2 regions of the Oceanobacillus sp. MO10714A genome follow, and region 2 is predicted to be linked to the other one. Evidence: a T-box and tRNA genes for the amino acid it is inferred to sense, from the RefSeq annotation. Region 2 holds a T-box; the other holds one or more tRNA genes.
What was found. A T-box is a leader RNA that pairs with one kind of tRNA and senses whether it is charged. The one in region 2 lies ahead of glyQ (glycine--tRNA ligase subunit alpha), so its partner is inferred to be a tRNA-Gly.

Region 1: it encodes a tRNA-Gly, which carries the amino acid that the T-box ahead of glyQ (glycine--tRNA ligase subunit alpha) is inferred to sense. The anticodon was not compared.

The regions. Positions count from the first base shown of each region.
Region 1 is NZ_JAXHDC010000024.1:37,130-44,756, forward strand. Features, by position in the region: gene SPD53_RS12490 (2-oxoglutarate dehydrogenase E1 component) at 1-1,451, opposite strand, end outside; gene trmL (tRNA (uridine(34)/cytosine(34)/5-carboxymethylaminomethyluridine(34)-2'-O)-methyltransferase TrmL) at 1,892-2,365, opposite strand; gene SPD53_RS12500 (amidase domain-containing protein) at 2,418-3,260, opposite strand; gene queG (tRNA epoxyqueuosine(34) reductase QueG) at 3,468-4,604, opposite strand; tRNA gene SPD53_RS12510 (tRNA-Gly) at 4,997-5,070, opposite strand; gene dat (D-amino-acid transaminase) at 5,292-6,170, shown strand; gene SPD53_RS12525 (hypothetical protein) at 7,076-7,324, opposite strand.
Region 2 is NZ_JAXHDC010000001.1:159,336-166,962, forward strand. Features, by position in the region: gene era (GTPase Era) at 386-1,288, shown strand; gene SPD53_RS00830 (YqzL family protein) at 1,385-1,528, shown strand; gene recO (DNA repair protein RecO) at 1,563-2,309, shown strand; T-box leader at 2,366-2,538, shown strand; gene glyQ (glycine--tRNA ligase subunit alpha) at 2,609-3,496, shown strand; gene glyS (glycine--tRNA ligase subunit beta) at 3,489-5,564, shown strand; gene SPD53_RS00850 (helix-turn-helix transcriptional regulator) at 5,650-6,282, shown strand; gene SPD53_RS00855 (pyruvate, water dikinase regulatory protein) at 6,300-7,115, shown strand; gene dnaG (DNA primase) at 7,571-7,627, shown strand, end outside.

The sequences.
Region 1 (7,627 bases), on a different contig from region 2:
TTATATAATTTCGGTTGGGTTGTCCGCGGTTCGTCCATTTCGTTATGACCGTGGCGACGGTAACCAACGAGATCAATAAGAAAGTCTTTCTTAAACTTCTGACGATATTTCCAAGCAATTTTAACCGCAGAAATACAAGATATCGGATCATCCGCATTCACACGGATAACCGGCACTTCAAATCCTTTCGCCAAGTCACTTGCATAACGTGTCGAGCGTCCATCTTCCCTATCTGTTGTATAACCGACTAGGTTGTTCGCAATAATATGCAAGCTTCCTCCCGTATTATATCCCGGTAGGTTGGATAAGTTGAGCGTCTCTGCAACGACACCTTCTCCAATGAAAGCTGCATCCCCGTGAATAAGTACTGCGACCGCTTTATTCGAATCCCTTTTCGGGTATCCTTTTTCCGAACGATCATCTTGTGCGGCACGTGCAAATCCTTCGACTACCGGATTAACAAACTCCAAATGGGATGGATTATGCGCTAATGTAATTTTCGTTTTTACTTCTTTATCGCTCGGATATGCTTTCGTTGCTCCGTAGTGATATTTCACATCATCCGTCCAGCCATAGCTAATGGATTGAGAGCCTTCTGAAGGCATTAATTCCTTATCGGATGAATAATTGAATTCCGAAAAAATCTTATCATATGGCTTACCAAGTACTTTCGCCAGGACAGCGAGTCTACCACGGTGAGCCATTCCCATCATGATATTTTCAATGCTTTCCTGTGTCGCATAATTCACGATTTCATCAATCATCGGCACCATCACTTCAAGCCCTTCAATGGAGAAACGCTTTTGTCCGACAAACGTTCTGGAAAGGAAGTTTTCGAACCCTTCCACATCAACGAGACGTTTCAATAATCGTTTTCTTTCATCGTCTGTCGGTTCAACCCTCGCATTTCCGGATTCTATTAAATTGATAAACCATTCTCTCTCTTCATGATTGTTAACATGCTCATATTCAAATGTAATCGTTCCTGTATAATATTTCTTTAAACGTTCAATAACTTCCAAACCATTATCCACACCAGCTGGTGCTTTATCCCATAACCATTTAGCCGGAATCGCTTTTAAATCTTCATCTGTTAAATCATACGTGCTCGAATCTAAAAATTTATCACCTTCACCTTTATAGCCGCCGACAGGATAAATATCAGCTTCAGTATGCCCATAACGACGAATAGCCTCAACATATTTCAAAGCTGAGGTGATTTTTTTCATATCTACGTCATTTACTGCTTCGGTTCCTGCCTGTGCCGCAGTACCGCTATCTCCGTTATACAGCCATGAAGGTGCTCCATATGTATTGAAAATTTCTTGAAGTGAAGCTTCTACTGCTTCACTGTTCTCCTTATACAATTCGTATTGTTCTTCGATATACCCCCTGTTTGGTCCGTAAATCTGTCGCCAAAATTGTTGTGCAGATTCCCCATTTTGTATCACTTTTGATACCCCCATTGAAGTAATATTGCCCGTCCTTGTAAACGGTTAATATTTTTGTAAGGACGGTTATGCATCCCACCTATAAATATACATGAAAATAATGCGACTTACAACGATTCAACCTTAAAAAAACAGAATAGAATCAATGATAACCCTTACATTCCACTAGTAACTTAAAAGCAGGTGATATCTGACAATTTAGGTTGGTAGTTCACAATTCAAGTTGATTCCGTTATAATAAAATCATATAATAATTATTGTGTCAGGGTCATATAGCTGAAGGAGGACTTTTCAATGAAATTAGCATTAATTATGGGAGTTGTCATTACATTCCTCGTTTCCTGTTTCACATCTGGTTATGAAGCAAAACCAGGAGTACCTAGAAATAATCAGTAACTTAAAAAACCGTCATCGATTTTTAGATGGCGGTTTTTTCATATTTAGACTAATCCTCGGAATTGCTGTTGTCTTAGCGCTTCATAAATAATGATTGCCGCTGTGTTCGACAAATTGAGTGAACGCACTTTATCATTCATATGGATCCGAAGACAACGGTCTTCTTTGCCTGCAATTAACTCTTTTGGTATACCGGTCGATTCCCTGCCGAACACAAAGAAAATATCCTTTGTTGTATTGCTAAAATCGTAATCCGTATAATGTTTCGTACCAAAGTTCTCGATATAATAAAATTCAGCCTCTGGATAGATTTCAAATAGCTCTTCAATCGATTGATGTTCAGCAACATCCAGGTGCTTCCAATAATCAAGCCCAGCCCGGCGCAACATTTTATCATCTGTCGAAAATCCAAGCGGATGCACAAGATGCAACTTCGTATCGGTTGCGAGACACGTTCTCCCTATATTACCTGTATTTGCAGGAATCTCTGGTTGGTATAATACGACATGTAAACTCACTTTTCTATCTCCTTAATTTCTAAAACTTGTTCAACTTTTTCATTATAGCACGCTACTCTCCAATCCGGAAAAATTTATATTGAATATTCGGTGTCCAAGCAGCCGAATCCTCATAAGTCCAGTAGCGATTTCTGCTGTTATTCGTATGGGCATTCACAAGCGGCATGCCATTTGCATCCTTATTTACAACAATCGTATTATGATCCCAGCGCCCGTCGCCCTCAAAATCATAACAGATCACATCCCCTAGCAGCAGCTCTTCCGGGCTTTGTAACTCCTTACCCTTAAGTCCCGATGTCGAGCCACTTAAATACCAGCGCAGCGAATGAGCAACCGCCCAACTGAAGCTCCAACTATTGCCTGTATACCACCAACCACGTTCTCGCACTGGGGCACCGCGCATCGGGGCTCCTCCGGCAAGCAAGCACTGAGAAATATAGTTCGTGCAGTCATCTTCAAATACACGGAAATCTGGATTATGGCTATTCCACCAACGTTCAGCATAGCGGACCGCTTCTCTTCTGTCATAGACAAAGTCCTGTCTCACGCCACCTGAATCTTCCAACAATGAATTCGGATTTTCTCTCGCTGGCTGCTCCCTTGGAATTTCCTCATGTTTTATTATTTTTCCATTTTTTAGTTCCACACGATAAGAGATAAGCTGTTCTTCCAAATGATAATGCTCTTTTTGTTTTATTAAAAAACTAATATGGAGCAAATATTCCTGCAAGGTTTTATCATCGAATCGAAGTTTACGAAACAGTTCACCTCTCCCACTAACTTTAACGATACTTGCCTTTTCCCTTTCCCATAAAGCAAGTTTTCGCTGCCACCATTCTGGCTGTTCTGTTTCATTCGAAAAGACTCCAAGCCAATATTCCTTAAGTGAATACATAAAAATCGCCCCCATTAAAGTATATGGGAGCATGCTTGTACCTATTTCTATCACTGTTTATCACGTATTAACGGTCTGTAAATCCCCAACCTCTAAACAAGAGGGAAAAACAAAATGTTAAGGTAGGGCTATACAGTCCATAAATATCTGATTCTGTTCAACTAACATTCAGTGGGGGTATGGATGCCCACTGAATGAAGTTTAACTTTATGCTCGCAATCCGAATTCTAGACCTTTTTCCATTTCATAAAGTACTTGTTCATCTTCTTCCGTCTGCATTGCCTCCCTGATCGCTTCGTGGGCTTCACGCGTTGCAATTTTACCGAGAGACCATGCAGCTGTTCCACGAATCACTGGTCGTGGGTCCTCTTTCATTACGATCGTTATTTCTTCAACGGCCGTTTTATCTTTATAATGGGCAAGGGCAAGCAGTGCATTCCGCTGGAGTGGTTTCTTGCCACGCCAGGCTCCAGATAAATGACCAAACTTTTCCTTGAATTCTCTGTTGGAGATTCGTAGCATTGGTTTTAGTTTCGGCTTCGCGATTTCCGGGTCCGGTTCTAATTCCGGATGGATATGGAAATCGACTCCTTTATTCCAAGGACAGACTTGCTGACAAGTATCACAACCGTAAATCCGGTTCCCGATTTTATCCCGGAAAGGTTCTGGTAAAAAATCTTTCGTTTGGGTAAGGAACGCAATACAGCGCTGAGCGTTCAGCTGTCCACCCTGAATGAGCGCCCCTGTCGGGCAAGCATCCATACAGATTGTACAATCTCCGCAGCTATCTGTGACCGGCTCATCCGGTATGAATGGCAGATTTGTGATTACTTCACCAAGGTAAACGAAGGAACCAAACTCTTTCGTAATAATGGATGTGTTCTTTCCACTGAAACCAATGCCTGCTCGTTCTGCGACTGCTCGGTCGGAAAGTTCCCCAGTATCGACCATCACCTTCGTATTTGCCTCTGGAACCTTCTCTCGAATAAATTCAACAAGCTTTTCCAACCGGTCGCGAAGTACAACATGGTAGTCTACACCCCAAGATGCTCGTGCAAAGATTCCTCGTCTTTCTTCTCTTGTACCGCGGATTTGATTTTTAATTCGGCTCGGGTAAGCAATTGCGATAGAGATGATCGACTGGGCTTCTGGAAGCAGGCGTGTGGGTTCAGTCCGTTCTTCTATCGTGCCTTTTTCAAATCCGGATTGGTAATTTAGCTCTTGCTGCCGGCGCAACCTTTCTCGGAGTTCACTGAACACATCGGCAGAAGCAAATCCTATCTTATCAATCCCAATTTCCTTGCTATATTCAATAATTTCCTGTTTCAATTCATCTATCCTCACAACGACCACCTCCTTCATCTCATAATAGTTCTCTTATTTTATCACGTATTAACGGTCTATAATACCCCATCTCTAAACAGAAAGGAAACCAATATGTGGAAGATGGGGATATACAGTCCGTAAATACCTGATTCTGTTCAACTAACATTCAGTGGGGCTAAGGCCCCCCACTGAATGAAGTTTCACTTTATCACGTATTAACGGTCTGTAATACCCCCACTTAATGTTTTCACTTTATCATTGAAACAATGCTCATTTCAACACATTGAATAGATGTTGCATATTGTAAAAATCCTTCTTGCAATCCACAGCACCCATTAAATATTACAACATAAAAACGCAGCGCCTCGAAACCATTGCATTTACGAGACACTGCGTTAATCACATATGTATGGAGCGGGTGAAGGGAATCGAACCCTCATCATCAGCTTGGAAGGCTGAGGTTTTACCACTAAACTACACCCGCAAACAAGATTCATTTTTTAACGACAAATATTATTATAACAACAATGTAAAAATAAATCAAGTTAAATTTTATTTTAAGTTAACCTTTTCATCTAATCGGCATAAAATAATTATAGAAATTCGATTAAATTATTTCATTTTATTTAGATGGAACCATTTACATTTAAAAGTAAAACCGATAGACTAGGAATAAATTTGTAATACAGAAGGGTGAGTTTTCCGATGACTGTCTATCCAATCGTATTTGCACAAGGTTCTTTTATGCATAAAGATAAATTAAATTATCCCTTTGAAGAAAGAGGTTTGCAATTTGGGGATGGAGTATATGAAGTAATTCGAATTTATCAAGGGAAATATTATCTCCTTAATGAACATATCGATCGGCTTTATCGTTCCCTCTCTGAAATTAAATTAAGTTTTCCGTATAATAGGAAAGACTTTATTCACACACTTGAAGAGCTGCTTAAAAAAAATGAAATGAAAACAGATGGAAAAGTATATTTACAGGTTACGCGCGGATCAGCTCCAAGAGACCATGTTTTTCCAGACAATATTACACCGAATGTCTATGCGTATCTCGAACCAGCGAAACGAAATGTGGAATTGATGAAGCATGGTGTTCCCGTTATTACAATGCCGGATATCCGTTGGAGTCATTGCCATATTAAAAGCTTGAATCTTTTACCAAATTTAATGGCTAAACAGGAAGCGAAAGAACAAGGTTGTTTTGAAGCGATTCTTCATAAGGACGGTACCGTAACGGAATGTAGTGCTTCAAACGTATATTTTGTAAAAAATGGTAAGATCTATACTCATCCAGCAACGAACGCCATCCTTCATGGATGTGTCCGTTTGGCAGTGGAGCGCTTTGCTGATGAGTTGGGGATTCCTTTTATTGAAGAAGCTTACCATGTAGGCGATATTAAAGATGCCGATGAGGTTTTCCTATCAAGTAGTACAAACGAAATCACACCGATTATTAATGTGGATGGTCACACGATTCATAATGGTTCCTCGGGGCCAATTACGAAGCAGATTCAACATGCGTATGCCGTCGATGCCGGTATTGAACCAGTGAGCCAGCCGATGCAGGAGCAATAAAAACATCAGAATGAAGATCTACAGCTTTTCCTATTTGGGAAAGCTGTATTTTTATTAGGATTCACTCATCTTTCCAATTGATTCGAAATACGAAATAGTTTACGACAATCTTACATTATTAGAAAAAGTCAGCTTCTTAAGACTTCCGCTGTCCGATCGAACAGGGATAACAACTCTTCATTACGTTTAAGCACAATTCTTACACTTCCATTTTAAGAGAAAAATAATTCGCTAAAATATTTTTGAATGATTAAAAAGAAACCCCAACCCATAATTCCAAATAAAATAGCTACTGATAGATGAACAGAATGTTTAAGTGCCTAGCTTTACTGTTATTTGGATCACCGATTATTTTTCCCATTATTCCACAAACATATCTGTTACTTCTAAAGAAATTACGAAGACGGTGTAATAAACGATCCTTGACAATGTTCAAAAATCCATATTCCGACAGCTAGTCTTATGAGGAAGCGGAAAATTCATCAAAAGTGATAAGCAGGGTGCAATTCAAAATGTATTGGAATACTTTTACAGTAACTACATGGTTACTTACGATTATGGAGAGGTTAGTTTACTGGAAGAAGGCTTTTCACGCACTTCATATTGTAGCGAAAATATTATAAAGTAATTGAGACAAGATATGAATCGGATAGTTCTGAAAACAAACGATTAATAGTGCGTGTGGTTGATCAATTAACTAAACACTATGATCCAGTTTTTCCGAGGTATGCTAAAAAACTACAAAAACTAGTTTATAGTAAAGAGAAGAAGTAGGTATTTCCCAGTTATGCTACGGTATATCGTCAATCCTTTTAACCCAGTTGTAATTCTTTCTTGAGAGGCTTTATCTAATTTAGTGATGAATTTAACTGCAGATTTATGATAAATCAACTTGTAGTCCGAATTCACGCTTTGCATCTGTATCCTTCTTCGCTTTCTAACTGCTTAACTTCTTCTTTAGTCAACGATTCATTATCACTTTCTAATTCATCAATCTTTTGCCATGGTTTGGGCTTTTGTTTCTTCGAGCGTTCAATCAAAAATTCTATAAAATCAAGGGTTGCTTTCTTATCTTCATTGCTTAAGGAATCCAGCATTCGATATAAATCTTCCTTATGAATAGCCATTTCTTCCACCACCTTTATTTCAAGCATACTCTTATTTATACTATAACCATTTTCAACAACAGTTTAACCATTTACAGATTATATCTATGCCAATTGTAACAATGAAGCAAAATCAACCTGATAATAAAAGACGTCATTAACTATTGGTTGATACAAAATAAAATGCCACTTATAGATGAACAGAATATTTAAAAACCATATAAATTATCAACAGCATTGCAATTGTTGTGCTGGAATCCCTGCTATTATCACCCTGCCTGTGAATTCATTAATCGGCTTTGCAGATTCTCCTTGTACAGATAACTAAATTATAATGAATATGATGGTTAA
Region 2 (7,627 bases):
TTCCGTTAATAATAACGCTCTCTACCAGTTCAGTTGCCCGGTGGACGGTGACTCCTGCGGGAATAGCACGAGTCCGGAGACCCCGCAGGAAGCGAACTTCTTCCGAGGCAGACTGAGAACGCCACGTCCTGTGGCAACGTCTGCATTAGCACGTCCTGTGCGTCGAGGCTTCGGCCGTGCCCGTGGAAAGCATCCGTCCGCCGGGCAACTGAACGGCGATTAGAGCACCAAATTAAATAAACGAGCAAAGACACTTACGCTGAATGAAAGTGATTTATCCCCTGTCAGTTCTTCGGAAGTTTTTAGAACCTTTGTCGAAAGTAGAAAAAGCGATTCGTTTTATAGTATGATAATAAAAAACAAGACATCTTGGAGGAAAAATTACATGAAATCCAATTATAAATCGGGCTTTATCGCGATTATTGGCAGACCGAATGTGGGAAAGTCTACATTCCTTAATCACGTAATCGGACAAAAAATTGCCATTATGAGTGATAAGCCACAAACAACAAGAAATAAAATACAGGGTGTACTTACAACCGATGATTATCAAATGGTGTTTATCGATACACCAGGTATCCATAAACCGAAACACCGTCTCGGAGATTTCATGGTGAAAATTGCCGACAATACATTAAATGAAGTCGATGCAGTATTATTTATGATTAACGCAGACGAGGGTTATGGACGAGGGGATCAATTTATCATTGATCGTTTGGAAAGTGTGAAAAGCCCTGTCTTTTTAATTATTAATAAAATTGATTTAGTTTCACCAGAATCTTTACTGGGTATTATTGATGAATATAGGGAAAAAGGTGATTTCCAGGAAATTATTCCAATTTCTGCACTTCAAGGGAATAATGTCAATCGCTTATTAACCGAGTTGCAGAGTTATTTGCCGGAAGGACCACTTTATTATCCGCAAGATCAAATCACGGATCATCCGGAACGCTTTATTATTACAGAATTCATTCGGGAAAAAGCACTGCATCTTACGAGGGAAGAAGTGCCGCACTCGATCGCTGTCGCACTTGAAAACATGGAAAGACGAAAGGATGAAACCGTCTTTATTCAAGCGACAATCGTAACGGAAAGAAGTAGCCAAAAAGGTATTATTATCGGTAAGCAAGGTAGTATGCTAAAGAAAATCGGTCAAGAAGCCAGGAAAGATATTGAGCGTCTTCTCGGTTCGAAAGTATATTTAGAACTTTGGGTAAAAGTTAAAAAAGACTGGCGGAATAAGCAGAGCCAACTGCACGAATTAGGATTTAGACAAGATGAATATTAAACCATGGTAAAATTTAATACTTATTATTTTCAGCTTCATGGTCAATCTAGAAATAGAAGCATTTTCAAAAGAAAAAATAGAAAGGCGGGGTTTCTTGTGCTTGATATTACGTGGAAAGTATTTAGTCAGACAGGAAACATTGAAACCTATTTATTATACAAAGAACTGGAAAATGTAGATAATGAAGAGAATGATACAGATGAAGATGAATCAAATGAAGTTGAGACAACCAAAATGTAACCTAGGATTATGAAAGGAAAAGAGCTGAACAGCTTTGCTTGAAAAAATTGAAGGGATTATTTTAAAGACGATTGATTATGGCGAAACGAATAAAATTATAACGATATTCAGTAAGAATATCGGGAAATTCACCGCGATGGCAAGAGGGGCGAAGAAGCCTAGAAGCAGAATGGCTGCTGTGACGCAGCCATTCATTGCTGGTCAATTTTTTGTATATATCAATCCCGGTTTAAGTACAATTCGACAAGGTGAAATCTTGGAATCTTTCCGGCCACTGCGGGAAGATATTGAAAAAACAGCTTATACTGCTTATCTAATTGAACTGTCGGAGAAACTTCTTGATGATAAAACACCAGAGCCTTATTTATACGATCAGCTCTACCGTACGATGGAATGGATTGCGGAACACGATGAATATGATATCCCTATTTTGATGTATGAATTAAAAATATTTCAAAAAGGCGGCTTTGCGCCAACGCTTTCCCACTGTAGTAATTGTGGAAATAAAGAAGGACCTTATGCATTTTCAATAGGAGAAGGCGGCTTATTATGCAGGAGATGCTTGGCGCTTGATGACCGAGCTGTCCAATTAACAGAAATACAGGTAAAATTATTGCAAATGTTTCAAGCAGTTGGGATCGAGCAAGTCGGTGAAATATCGGTGAAATTAGAAAATCGTCAGTTATTTAGGCGGCTTCTTGATGCCTATTATGACCGATTTGGTGGATATTTCTTGAAATCGAGGAGATTTTTGAATCAATTAGATCAGTTTAAAGGATGAACATTGACATTATCCGTTTTCTGGATTATGATGTTACATATTTACAAAATAATATTTCACATGTGTTGAAGGAGAAAGTACTTATCAATAATTCTTCTCAAGCGAGTCCAGGATGGTGTAAGCTGGATGAAGATTGGATAAGGAAGAGGCACTCCAGAGCATGATAATAAAGTGACTCAAGAAACTTGGGTAAATAGGGTGGAACCGCGGTATAAAAGCCGTCCCTATGCTTGTAATAGACTACAAGCATAGGGACGGTTTTTCTTATGATTAAAAGGAGTAAAATGGAGGTACTGATAATGAATATTCAACAAATGATTCTAGAATTGCAAAAGCATTGGTCCGAGCAAAATTGTATTCTCGTCCAAGCTTATGATACGGAGAAAGGGGCAGGGACGATGTCACCGATGACGCTACTTCGGAGTCTCGGACCGGAACCGTGGAATGTTGCTTATGTGGAACCATCGCGAAGACCGGATGATGGTAGATATGGGGATAACCCAAACAGGCTGTATCAGCATCATCAGTTCCAAGTCATTATGAAACCATCACCTGATAATATTCAGGAACTATATTTGGAGTCATTAAAAAAGATTGGGATAGACCCACTGCAGCATGATATTCGTTTTGTAGAAGACAACTGGGAAAATCCTACGCTCGGTGCTGCTGGTTTAGGTTGGGAAGTATGGCTGGATGGGATGGAAATTACCCAATTCACCTATTTTCAGCAAATCGGTGGACTTGAAGCAAATCCGGTTTCAGTCGAACTGACATATGGAATAGAACGGTTAGCTTCATACATCCAGGATAAAGAAAATGTCTTTGACTTGGAGTGGAATGATGGTGTTACTGTAAGAGATATTTTTTATCAACCAGAGTTCGAGCATTCGACATACACATTTGAAGAATCGGATACAGCAATGCTGTTTGAATTATTTTCCATGTACGAGAACGAAGCAAAGCGGATTATGGAAAAAGGGCTTGTATTCCCGGCGTATGATTATGTCTTGAAATGTTCGCACACCTTCAACTTACTTGATGCGCGAGGTGTTATCTCTGTAACAGAAAGAACAGGCTACATTACAAGAGTAAGGAATCTTGCGAGAGGTATCGCGAAAACATATGTACAAGAACGGGAAAGATTAGGCTTTCCAATGCTTCAGAAAGGGGAAGAGGTAAATGGCTAAACATGTTTTATTCGAGATAGGAATGGAAGAATTACCAGCTCGCTTTATAGATGACGCGGAACTGCAATTAAAAGAAAAAACAGCCAAATGGCTAGAGGATTTAAGGATTGCGTATGACTCGATTACTTCTTTTTCCACCCCGCGTCGTTTAGCGGTACGAATTGAAAACATTGCTGACATGCAAACGACGATTGAAGAAGAGGCGAGAGGGCCAGCCCTAACCATTGCTAAAGACGAGAATGGAGAATGGACAAAGGCGGCAATAGGCTTTGCCAAAGGGCAAGGAAAAACGGTGGAAGACCTTGTGGAAAAAGAAGTAAACGGTAAAGCATATGTGTTTGTTACAAAACGGATTGAAGGAAAAGCGACCAACGAACTGTTACCAGGGTTTAAAGATATTATCACGTCCATCTCGTTCAGTAATAATATGCGATGGGGAACGAATACCTTGCGTTTTGCCAGACCAATTCGCTGGCTTGTTGCGTTGTATGGAAACGAAATTGTACCATTTGAAATTACTAAAGTCGAAACGAGCAATGTCACGTACGGGCATCGTTTTCTCGGTAAGCCAGTGACTTTAGAAGATGCGATGGATTATGAAAAGAAATTAAAAGAAAGTTTTGTTATAGCTGATGCCAAGGAACGGAAAGCACGTATCTTGGAAGGGATCGATGAACTGCAAAATGATCAATTTCAAGTGAGTGTTGATCAAGACTTGTTAGCCGAAGTGACGAACCTAGTCGAATACCCAACAGTCTTTAAAGGGGAATTCGAGGAAATGTTTCTTGATCTCCCAAGTGAAGTCCTAATTATCTCTATGAAGGAGCACCAACGATACTTTCCAGTGAAGTCCAAAGAAGGGAAGTTGCTACCTTCATTTATTGGAGTAAGAAATGGGGATGACACCGCTCTTGAAACAGTGATTAGAGGAAATGAAAAAGTATTACGCGCTCGGCTGCAAGACGCGGAGTTTTTCTATGAAGAAGATCAAAAGAATACAATAAATCATCATTTAGAGAAATTAACACGTGTCGTTTTCCAAGAAAAACTAGGTACACTTGCTGAAAAGACGGAAAGAGTTACTGCTTTAACCGAACGGATTGCAGAAGATCTGAACTTGCCTGCTAATATGATAGAAGATGCCTCGCGGGCAGCAGAAATCAGTAAGTTTGATTTAATGACGAACATGGTTAATGAATTTACTGATTTACAAGGGATTATCGGTGAAATTTATGCCTTGAATTTAGGTGAGAAAGAAGCTGTAGCAGCAGCTATCCGAGAGCAGTATCTTCCAACACATGCAAATGGCGACCTTCCCGATTCAGAAATTGGGGCAATCCTTAGTGTTGCTGAGAAGATCGACACGATTGTCGGGATTATATCGGTCGGTAAGATCCCAACAGGGTCTCAAGACCCCTATGCGCTAAGAAGGCAAGCAATCGGCGTTTTACGTATTTTAGAAGCTGGAAAATGGGAAATGAAAGTAGAGGACCTCTTACAACTTGCCTATGACTTATACGATGAGCTAGAGATTGAAAAGATCAGTGATTATAAAGAGAAAATCCATGAATTCTTCAAGCTGCGTGCTTCTCATTTGTTAAAAGAAGCTGGAATAGAACAAGATGTTTTCCAAGCTGTCATGGATAAGGAAATGGGCAACTTTACTTATGCAATGGCTAAAGCTCGTCATTTATCGAAAAAACGTCATGAAGAAGCTTTTAAAGAAAAGGAAGAAGCGCTTGTTCGCATACTAAACCTTGCTGATAAAGCGGAAAATAATGAAATCAATCCACAGGCGTTTGAAACGGATTCGGAAAAAGCGTTATTCGAACAATTTGAGTTATCGCGTAAAGCATTTAGTGACCATGATAAAGCACACGATGCCGTGAAAGCATTTGAGCAACTGGAGGCATTAGCCGACCCAATCCATGAATTCTTTGACAATAATATGGTTATGGCAGATAATATGGAATTAAGGAATAATCGGTTAGCACTCGTTGCAGCTATTTCCAGTTTAATTTTAGACTATGCAGATCTTGCTCTAATTGAGTGGAAACAACATTTCTAAAAGCTTATAGTATAACATAATTCCTTTCCATCACCAAATAATGTATAATATATAGTGATTAGTATGTCCTATAGGTGGTGGGAAGATGGAATTATCGGATCGTCAAGAACAGATCATTGAGATTGTAAAACCAAATGGCCCGATAACGGGTGAGAAAATTGCGGAAAAATTAGGATTAACTAGGGCAACATTACGACCTGATCTTGCTATTCTAACGATGGCGGGGATTTTAGAAGCAAGACCCCGCGTCGGTTACTTTTTTACTGGAAAGACTGGGTCAGAGTTGCTCACTGAGAATATAAAAAAGTTGAAAGTTCAGGACTACCAGCAGATACCGGTTGCAATCAGGGAAGATGCTTCCGTCTATGATGCCATTACATCCATGTTTTTAGAAGATGTAGGTACGTTATTCGTTGTCGATGAACAGTCATGCCTAACAGGTGTTCTTTCCAGAAAAGATTTGCTGCGGGCAAGTTTGGGGCAACAGCATTTAAGCGGCGTACCTGTCCACATCATCATGACTAGGATGCCGAATATTACGGTCTGTAGGAAAAATGATTCCTTAATCGAAGCAGCACAAAAGTTGATCAATAAGCAAATTGATGGACTTCCAGTAGTAAAAGATACGGAAGCCGGACTTGAAGTTATTGGGAGAATAACAAAAACGTCAATGACGAAAGCACTAGTGGAATTAACAATGGATGAACGTTTTGATTGAATATAAGGGGGAAGAAAATGAGTACGAAACCGACCGTATTTATTTTATCGGATTCAGTTGGAGAAACAGCGGAACTTGTAGTAAAAGCGGGATTAAGTCAATTTAACGGGGATTATAAAATTATCCGCATTCCTTATGTTGAAGATCGGGGGACAATTCAGGAATACATACAAATTGCGAAAGAACAGCGAGGGATGATCGGATTCACTTTAGTCGATCCGGAACTCAGAAGTTATTTAAACGAAGAAGCGGAACGCGTTGGTGTTGAGGCAATTGATATAATGGGACCTGCGATGGACGCGATGGAGAAATACTTTAAAAAAGAACCTCGCTTAGAACCCGGTCTCGTACATAAGCTTGATGAAGATTATTTCAAACGGGTAGAAGCAATAGAATTTGCTGTGAAGTATGATGATGGAAGAGACCCAAGAGGAATTGCGCGAGCTGATATTATCCTAGTCGGAATTTCGCGGACTTCAAAGACTCCGTTATCTCAATATCTTGCTAATAAACGGATAAAAGTAGCGAACGTTCCGATTGTTCCAGAAGTCGAGCCACCTGAAGAGTTATTTGAAGTAGCAAAAGATAAATGTATTGGTCTCCGCATCAGTCCGGAGAAATTAAATGAAATTAGGAAAGAAAGGTTAAAAGCCCTTGGACTTGGTAATCAAGCAACCTATGCAACAATTAAACGAATTAACCAGGAACTGGAATACTTTGATAAAGTAATTGAAAAAATTAATTGTGAAGTAATTGATGTATCAAATAAGGCAGTGGAAGAAACCGCAAATATTATTTTACACATGATCAAAAATAAAGCGGAAAATAACTAAAATTCCTTAAAAGTCAAAAAAGGTTGGGTTTTCACCCAGCTTTTTTCCTGTTTTAATAAAAATGAGCAAACGAATAGAAATATTTGTCTAGATGTATTATAATAATTTTTCGTGCAAACCTAGTATTATTACTTAAAATATGCGGAGTTATATTCAGAAAAAAACATTCATTAAAAAGCAGGAATCTGCCCCCTGCTTATCGAAATTAAGAGTAAAGAAAAAGGCAAAATTAATTTTTTGGCGAAAACTGCATAGAATTCCAGCATTTTTATTTTCTTCATTCAGGAAAATAATGGTGGGGAGGTTAATATCATCATAGAGGTGAGCAGATACAGACAAAATAAGTGTGCTGCACTAAATCTGTATAATTAACAGTTCATTGTTTTTTTACGGTTTTATGAAGAAAAATGTCGTTTTTTGAAGGAGTTTCTAGATTTATCACGAATAAATAGAATATGGTGATTGAGTTGAGTCAAATACCAGAAGAAGTAATAGAAGAAGTAAGAAAAGCC